2 regions of the Cupriavidus sp. 01L43 genome follow, and region 2 is predicted to be linked to the other one. Evidence: predicted binding sites of a transcription regulator. Region 2 holds the regulator's gene; the other holds the start of a gene.

Region 1 (4,406 bases), 180 kb from region 2:
CGATCGAGCCGGCGGCCTGCTGGATGCCGCGTACCAGCACGCCAAGCTGGCCGAAGGCGCGTTCCATCGCGCCAAGCATGCGGCCCATCTCATCCTGGGTGCGCACGGCGATGGCGTGGCCCAGGCGGCCCTGGGCGAGCGCCTCGGCGGCGTCCAGCGCCTGGCCGGCCGGGCGCGTCACCGAGCGGGTGATGGCCAGGCCCAGCAGCGCGGCGATCGCGGCGGCGGCGGCCGCCAGGCCGATCAGCAGGTTGCGGGCAAAGACATAGTGGTCGGAAGCCTCGGCCACGGCGTCGATGGCCATCTTCCGGCCAGACGCGGCGGCTTCGTCGAGTTTGTCGAAATAGGCGCCCTGCGCCGCCGGCAGCGTCACGATCAGGCCGGCGCGGGCGCTATTGAAGTCGCCACCGCGCAGTTGCTGCATGACGAGGTCGAGCTGGCCGTTGTAGGTGGTCCGGGTCTGGTTGAGCTGCTCGAACATGGCCTTGGACTCGGCCCGGCCACTGGCCTCGATGATCTTGGCCAGGGTTTCCAGGCTGGCGCGCATCTCGTCGCGCAGCTTGTTCACCTTGTCGATGTTCTGGGCGGCCAGCGCCGGATCCTCGGTCAGCGTGGCGTCGCGCACCAGCACACCGATCTGCAGCGCCCCTTCCTTCACGTGGTTCAGGTCGATGACGCGCAGCAGGCGCTGCTCCACCGCCTGGTGCATCGCATCGTTCATCCCGCGCAGCGCCGTCACGCCCACGGCCGCTACGGCCGCCAGCAGCAACACCACCGCACAGAATGCCAGGGACAGTCGTGCCCCGATACCCATGTTTCGCAAGCCCATCTCAGCGTACCTTTCTCTCTTTTTCGATGTTGGATGTACGTCTAGCGTCCACCGGAATCCGGGTGTCGCCATCAGCGCTATCGGGCAGGCCGGTGCGCTTCTTGAGCGGAAAATCGAAATAGGGGGAAAAGTGCCGGCAGTTCGTCAAATTGCCGCGTCAACGACTGGCGTCTAATCTGTTCCGGGCACTCCGGCCCGGCCGACCACGGCCACTGCGGCGACAGACCGCGACGAAACGACGAGGGCAAAAAAAAGAAGCCCACGCGCGGGGTGCTCGTAGGCTTTCAGGACTGCTGTGAAAGACCGGGGGTAAACCGGTCCGAACCCCGGAATATAAACCTGCTTACATGAGGTGTAAATGAGGCTTCTATCAGGGAATGCCCTGATGGCGGCTGTAACGAATTGAGCACTTTCGCGTTCCATGTCGTGCCATGCCGCACATTCGGGCATATCGGCAGTTATCGGCAGCGTCCCGGAAAGCTTTAGCGCGAGCGGATTGCGGCGCAAACGTTGCTTTTCTGTCTGGCCGCGACAACGAAGGTGCTACTTCAATCACACCGACTGCATCAATAAAATAAATAGAGCTTTACCTCTAGGCATTGTTCGCGGGCCAACTTTGTCAACACTTGTAAAACTTTGTTACCCTCCCGGCTGAAGTATTCCCCTTCTCTCCTCGCAAGGCCGGCCGAATTGCTCGGCCGGATGGCGCCATTCAACCGTTCGGTGTGCGCGCCCGTTAACGTGATGAAGGTGAGCCCCTGCCCCGGCTCCGAGAGCGAATGTTTCATATCTCGCCGGGATCAGGGCGCGCCATCCGTCACTTTTAGTGCGACCTCGATCCATGCGCCTGGTCCTCGGACCGTTGACCGCCGCCAGAACCCTCGCGGGCTCTTCCGGAGAAGTTGTGAAGCAGGAAAAAAAGGTTCCCCGTCCCAGCCGAAAGTTGCAGCATCTGCACTTTGCGGCCCACAGCGCCAGCCGCAATACCGTCATCGTGCACCTCTCGAATGGCACGCGGCTGACCGGGATCGTGCTGGCCTCGGACAACTACATGATTCTGCTGGGCAAAACGGGCGAGGATCCCATGCCCACGGTGGTCTACAAGCGCGCCATTACCGTGGTGACGCCGGCGCACGCGCCGGAAGCCGACGCAGCGGTGCTGGACGCCGAGGCGTCGCCGGATTTTGTGCGTCTATATATACCGCGCACCCGCAAGCGCCGCTGACGCCGCCAGGCCGGCCCGCGCCGGCGGCGCCCCGCCCATTCCCCGGGCCGGCCGCCATCCGCAATAACGCCGGGGGTTCCGGGCAGCGCCCGCAAACTCTCGCAAAGATCACTCTAAAGTCTCCTACCGCCCTGTCGATAACCCTTGCAACGGAGGCACTCTACGCCCTGCAACGCAGGCAGCCAACGTTACGGCACCCGCCGGAATGCCTAAAACATTGCATATAGGAGTCGTACCATGGCGCAAGTCATCAACACCAACATTCTGTCGCTGCAAACGCAGAGCAACCTGAACACGTCGCAATCGTCGCTGAACACCGCGATCCAGCGCCTGTCGTCGGGCCTGCGCATCAACAGCGCCAAGGACGATGCTGCTGGTCAAGCCATCGCCAACCGCTTCACCGCCAACATCAAGGGCCTGACGCAAGCTTCGCGTAACGCCAACGACGGTATCTCGATCGCGCAAACGACCGAAGGCGCCCTGAGCGAAGTCAACAACAACCTGCAACGTATCCGTGAACTGTCGGTGGAAGCCGCCAACGGTACGAACTCGGGTTCGGACCTGAAGTCGATCCAGGACGAAATCAAGCAACGTCTGTCGGAAATCGACCGCGTGTCGGCTCAGACCCAGTTCAACGGTGTCAAGGTTCTGGCCAAGGACCAGAACATGTCGATCCAGGTTGGCGCCAACGACAGCGAAACCATCTCGATCGCCCTGAAGGAAATCACCTCGAAGACCCTGGGCGTCGCTGGTTTCAGCGTTGCCGGCCCGCAAGGTGCCACGGCTTCGATCGGTTCCGCCGCCGCTCAAACGGCTCTGGGTTCCGCTACCCCGGTGACGGCTGCTTCGGCAACCGGCATCGCCGCCGCTGACATCCAGCGCGCTCTGGGCCTGAACACCTCGGCAGCCATCAACTCGCAATCCGTCGTGACGGATTCGAAGGGCAACTGGTTCGTGCAAGTGAGCATGACCGGCCTGACCGCCGCCGACGACGCCGCTCTGTCCTCGAAGGGCCTGGCTGGCAACGGTACGGCTACCTCGACGACGATGTACATCGCCGTCAAGCCGAGCGACGCTTCGGTGTCGGGTTCCACCGCCGGCTTCACGATCAAGGGCGCTTCGCTGCAAGCTTCGGACTTCCAACAAGCTGCCACGGTTGACCCGCTGAAGACGCTGGACTCCGCACTGGCTTCGGTTGACAGCCTGCGTTCGAGCCTGGGTGCTGTGCAAAACCGCTTCGAGTCGACGATCAACAACCTGAGCACGACGGTGAACAACCTGTCGGCTTCGCGTTCGCGCATCGAAGACGCTGACTACGCAACGGAAGTGTCGAACATGACCCGCGCGCAGATCCTGCAACAAGCTGGTACCTCGGTGCTGTCGCAAGCAAACCAGACCACGCAAAACGTGCTGTCGCTGCTGCGTTAATCGCCGCGCCGCAAGAAGGCCGGGCCGCAAGGCCCGGCTTTTTTGCCGGAATGTTTTGCAGGCAGCCCACTGCCTGCAAAGCGTTTCAACCGAGCAGAACCCCTCGCCTCACCGGACGGAGCAAACCATGGCAACTCCCAATCCCGTTTCCACTCCGGCGGCCCGCATTCCCGCCGACACCGTGGCCATCGCGCCGGCTTCCGCCGCCCCGACCGCCACGGTAAAAGCCGTTCGCCCGTCGCGTGAAGCCGACCGCGCGGACACCCGGCCCGCCGCCGATGCGCCTGAAAACACCGCCACCGCGGTGCAGGAGCTGGTGGACGTGCTGAAGACCACCTCCATTGGCCTGCGCTTCGCCATCGACGACCAGACGCACCGCGTCATCACCACGGTTTTCGACAAGGAGACGGGCGAGATCATCCGGCAAATGCCGAATGAAGACGTTGTGCGCCTGGCGCGCGCGATCGACAAGCTCCAGGGCCTGTTCGTGAGCCACGCCGTCTGACCTCTGCAATCACCCAGTTGAAGACAAATAACAATAGGTAGAACAGTCATGGCAATCTCTTCCATCGGTATCGGTTCCAACCTCGAGCTGCAAACGCTGCTCGACAAGCTCCAGGCAGCGGAAGAACTTCCGCTCACGCAGATCAACAACCAGGCCAAGAGCTACCAGGCCAAGCTGTCCGGCTACGGCACCATCAAGAGCGTGCTGGATGCCTATTCGGCCGCCGCCAAGACGCTGAACACCGCCGCCACGTGGAGCGCCGTCAAGGCCGCCGTGGGCTCGGATAGCGTGCTCAGCGCCGCCACCGACGCTACCGCCGTGGCAGGCAGCTACAACATCAACGTGTCCTCGCTGGCCGCGGCGCAATCGCTGGTCTCGAAGTCGGTGGCCGACAAGACCGCTGCCATCGGCGGCGGCAC
Region 2 (4,406 bases):
CGCGCAGTACGGCTTCGACGTGGCCCGCTCGCTGTGGCAGCAACGCGGCGCCGGTGCGCCGGCGCTGCGCCAGATGGCCCAGCAGGTGCGCCTGTCGATGTGCCGCGACGCCAGCCGCGCGTGCGACCGCTACGTGCTCGCTGTGACCGGCACCGCCTCGCAGACCGTGCCGGGTCGCCGCGCCCCGCAACTGCTGCAACAGACGCTGTGGCTGGCCGACCGTGACGGCACGCCGCTGGCCACCACGGTGGTGCCCGCCGGCCGCACGCGCCAGTCGATGGCCGAAGCCGAGGCGGAAGCCGAAGCCGCCACCGTGCGCGCCACGCTGGCCGCCGCCCGCACCGTGGTCAACCTCAATGCCTCGCTGCCGTCCGCCGCCACGCTGGCGCGCTGGCAGCAACTGGGCGAACGCTGGGTGGCCGGCACGCGCAAGACCACGCGCGTGATTGCCGACGGCGCCGCCAACAAGCTCGACACCATTGCCGATACGCTGACCTTCCTCGCCATCGGCGACACCACCTGCCGCGACCGCGACGCCGTGCACTGGCTCGGCCACTGCATGGTGCGCGTGCCCGAAGGCCAGGTGCGCGCCGCCGCCCGTGGCCGCGGCCAGGGGGCCGGCGCCGAGGCCGGCACCGAGGCTTGCCTCGTGGTGTCCCGGCTGGTCGATCGCGAAACCGGCGACATGCTGTCCGTGGACTACGTGCTGTGCGACCCGGCGCTGGCCGACGTGGCCGCCCAGGTGGCCCGCTGGGCCCAGTGGACGCACCACGCGGAAGAGCAGTTCCGCACGCTGCGCCATGCGATGGAGCACTTCGCGCAGGGCAGCGAGGGCAACGGTGCGGGCGACGACGACACGCTCGGCACGCTGGTCTCGGTGCAGCTCGGCCTGACCGCGCTGCGCCTGCAACACAACCCGACGCCGACGGCGCCCGCGTTCCTGTCGCGCCTGGCTGGCCGCGCCACCGCCCGCGTCAACGCGCCGGTGTCCGGCACCGTGCTCAACGAAGGCATGGGCCGCCTGCTGGCGCTGCTGGACGTGCTCGAGAACTACCCGGGCCGCAACGTGGCTTCGGCCCCGGCCCCGGCATTCGACGACACGCCTGATTCGGCGCGCCAGGCGATGGACGCCCTTGGTGCCAGTGCCGCCCGTCAACTGGCCCCCGCAGGAGAGTAAGCCTTGAACCTGATGGGCTCCGACCAGGCGGAAAGCCTGCGCCGCATGCTGGCACCGCGCGTCACCCGGCGTATCGCCGTGGTGGGCTGCGAGGCCGGCGCCGGTGCCACCACCGTGGCGCTCGGGCTGGCCAACGCGCTCGCCATGCAGGGCGAACGTGTGCTGCTGGCCGATGAAGACCGCGCCGCCGCGCGCGCCACCCGGCTTGCCGGCGCGGCGCCGAAGGCCACGCTGGCCGATGTGCTGGGCGGCCGGATGCCGTTCGACGCGGCGGCGGGCACCCGTGCCGCCAGCGGCGTGGCCGTGCTGCCGGCCGGCAACGTGCCCGCCGGCGCGCAGATCGACGACCGCGCCTTGCCGGGCATCCGCACGGTGCTGGTCGATGCGCAGTCGAGCGAGTCCGGCGCGCTGTCGCCCATGGCCGGCGCGGCGCACAACTTCGTGATCGTGATGCGGCCCGAGGCCACGTCGATCACCGCTGCCTACGCCTGCATCAAGCGGCTGCACCATGAATTTGCATGCCGTCACTTCCAGCTGATCGTCAATATGGCGGACAAGGAAGCGACGGTGATGGCCCTCTCGCGCAACCTGGCCCGCACGGCGAGCCAGTACCTGGGCGTGGAGGCAAGCCTGGCGGGCTACCTGCCGCTGGATCCGCTGGTGGCGCGTGCGCTGCAGCTGGGCCGTTGCGTCGTGGAGGCCTATCCGGCCGCCGCGGCCACCGGCGCGCTGCGCCACGTGGCCAGCGGCATCGGGGCATGGCCGCTGCGCCAGGAAGCAGTCTCTCCGGGGATGGCCGCGGCCGTTCCCGCCTGATACCAGAACAAGAAGTCGCAACAACCGGACCGACACTCAGCCAGCCAGTCCGCCCCGCAAGGAAAGTGGGGCGCTGGCACCGAACCAAGTTATTACCGAGAATTCCACCATGTATACGATTCAGGGAAAGCTCGAACAGGCAGACGTGGTCAAGTCACACGCGCCGCTGGTGCGACGGATCGCGTTGCAACTGGCGGCCAAGCTGCCTGCCAGTGTCCAGATCGACGACCTGATCCAGGCCGGCATGATCGGCCTGCTCGACGCTGCCAAGCGCTATGAAGACAACCACGGCGCCCGCTTCGAGACCTACGCGAGCCAGCGCATCCGAGGCGCGATGCTCGACGAGGTGCGCGCCAACGACTGGCAGTCGCGCAGCCTGCGCCAGTTCACGCGCAAGATCGAGCGCACCCAGCGCAGCCTCGAACAGAAGCTCGGCCGCACGCCGATCGACTCCGAGGTGGCCAAGGAACTCGATATGGCGCTCGACGAATACCAGGAGCTGCTCAACGAGGTCTACGGCTGCCAGCTGCTGCACTACGAGGACTTCGAGCGCTCCGGCGAGGAAGACTTCCTGGACCGCCATCTCGGCGTGACCGACGACGGCAACCCGCTGACGGTGCTGATGGAGTCCGGCATGCGCGAGGCGCTGATCCGCGCCATCGACAAGCTGCCCGAGCGGGAAAAGCTGGTGCTGTCGCTGTGCTACGACCAGGAACTGAACCTGCGCGAGATTGGCGCGGTGCTGGAAGTGACCGAGTCGCGCGTGTGCCAGATCCGCAGCCAGGCGATTACCCGCCTGCGCAACCAGCTGCGGGGTTTGCTGTAATGCGTGGCTGGCTGTCGATGACGGTGGCCGCGCTCTGCGGCTTCCTGCCGGCGATCCTGTCGGCGCAGGGCTTGACGAAGGCAACGCTCGAAATCGGCCCGTCGCGCCATGCCTGGACTGGCTCGGCGGTGGGCCCGATGATTGCGAACCGGGGCCAGCGCGCGCTGTCCGCGCCGATCGTGCCGGGCGGGGTGCTGCCGCAGTCGGCTGGCGTCATCACCGCGGTGCGCTGGCGTTACAGCTTCACGCGCGTGCCGCCGCCGGACCTGCAGGCCTACCTCTGCAATGCCGACCGCTGCGTGATGCTGCCGGGTGCCGAGGGCAAGACCAACGCCTTCGTTGGCGACGATGCCAGCAAGGGCTTCGTATTCGCCTTCCGCGTGCCGGGCAACGGCGGCCTGGCGCCGTCGCTGCAAGGGCGCAGCAATGAGGTGACGGTCAGCTTCCGCTAACCGTCCCGGGCTTTACATCTGCCGCCTCACGCCACGCGTGTGTGCGTGACGGCCACCACCTTCGCCCATCGCGCGATTTCCGCCTGCAGGAACTGCGCGAACTGGGCGGCGCTATTCCCCACCGGTACCAGACCTTCCCCCTGCAAGCGCTTGCGCATGGCCGGTGCCGCCACGGCCGCACGGGCTGCCGTCTCCAGTTCCCGCACCATGTCCGGCGGCATGCCGGCCGGGCCGAGCAGGCCGTACCACGAGCTGTAGTCGAAGCCCGGCACGAGATCGGCAATCGGGGCGAGGTTCGGGAACGCCGCCAGCCGCTGCGGGCTGCTCACGCCGAGCCCCTTGAGCTTGCCGGCCACAAGCAGCGGCTGCACCGTGGCCACGTTGCCGAGCAGCAGGTCGGCCTGGCTGCCCACCACATCGGCCACGGCCGGGCCGGCGCCCTTGTACGGCACGCTGACGATGTCGATGCCGGCCTCGTGCTTGAGCATCTCTCCCGCCAGATGGTTGGCGCTGCCCACGCCGGCCACGGCGATGCTCAGCTTGCCCGGCTTCGACTTCGCCAGCGCCACCAGTTCGCGCAGGTTGCTGACGCCAAGGTCCGGGCGCGACACCAGGATCAGCGGCGAACTGGCGATCAGCGAGATCGGCGTGAAGTCCTTGATGGCGTCGAATGGCTTTTTCTCGAACAGCGCCGGATTGATCGCGTGGCTGGTGTAGCTCAGCAGCAGCGTGCCGCCATCGGGGTCCGCCTTGGCCACGGCGATGGCGGCGATATTGCCGGCCGCGCCGCCCCGGTTTTCGACGATGAAGGGATGCTTGAGCCGCTGCTCCAGCTCGGCCGACAGGGAGCGCGCGACGATGTCGGTGCCGCCGCCCGGCGTGGCGCCGACGAGGACTTTCGTGACGGCCGGCGCCGCCCGCGCCAGACCCGGGGGCAGGATCAGCGCCGCCGACAGCAGCGCGAGGAAATCGCGTCGTTCCATGGTTGTCTCCGTATTTATCTTTGTATTTTTTGTGGGGCGATGCTGGCGCCTAGGCCGTGGCGGGCTGGGTGGCCGGTGCCCACGGCATCAGCGGCATGCCCAGTGCGGCGGCCTGGCGGCGCTCGTAGGCGTCGAACTCGGCACTGCGCGCG

What was found. Region 2 encodes FliA, which starts transcription of late flagellar genes. Its sites were predicted from a motif close to CTAAAGTTTNNNNNNNNNNNGCCGNTA; they were not measured.
Region 1: AC1DP9_RS14915 (FliC/FljB family flagellin) is a predicted target of FliA. The motif match lies at 2,168-2,194, and genes of this name have one in related genera.

The regions. Positions count from the first base shown of each region.
Region 1 covers NZ_JBFTSH010000007.1:263,809-268,214, reverse strand. The annotation lists gene AC1DP9_RS14930 (methyl-accepting chemotaxis protein) at 1-814, opposite strand, end outside; gene AC1DP9_RS14925 (hypothetical protein) at 1,396-1,617, opposite strand; gene AC1DP9_RS14920 (RNA chaperone Hfq) at 1,734-2,054, shown strand; gene AC1DP9_RS14915 (FliC/FljB family flagellin) at 2,292-3,482, shown strand; gene AC1DP9_RS14910 (flagellar protein FlaG) at 3,610-3,987, shown strand; gene fliD (flagellar filament capping protein FliD) at 4,036-4,406, shown strand, end outside.
Region 2 covers NZ_JBFTSH010000007.1:83,487-87,892, forward strand. The annotation lists gene flhF (flagellar biosynthesis protein FlhF) at 1-1,177, shown strand, start outside; gene AC1DP9_RS14020 (MinD/ParA family ATP-binding protein) at 1,190-1,993, shown strand; gene AC1DP9_RS14025 (RNA polymerase sigma factor FliA) at 2,103-2,819, shown strand; gene AC1DP9_RS14030 (flagellar protein FlhE) at 2,819-3,271, shown strand; gene AC1DP9_RS14035 (tripartite tricarboxylate transporter substrate-binding protein) at 3,298-4,254, opposite strand; gene AC1DP9_RS14040 (TauD/TfdA family dioxygenase) at 4,304-4,406, opposite strand, start outside.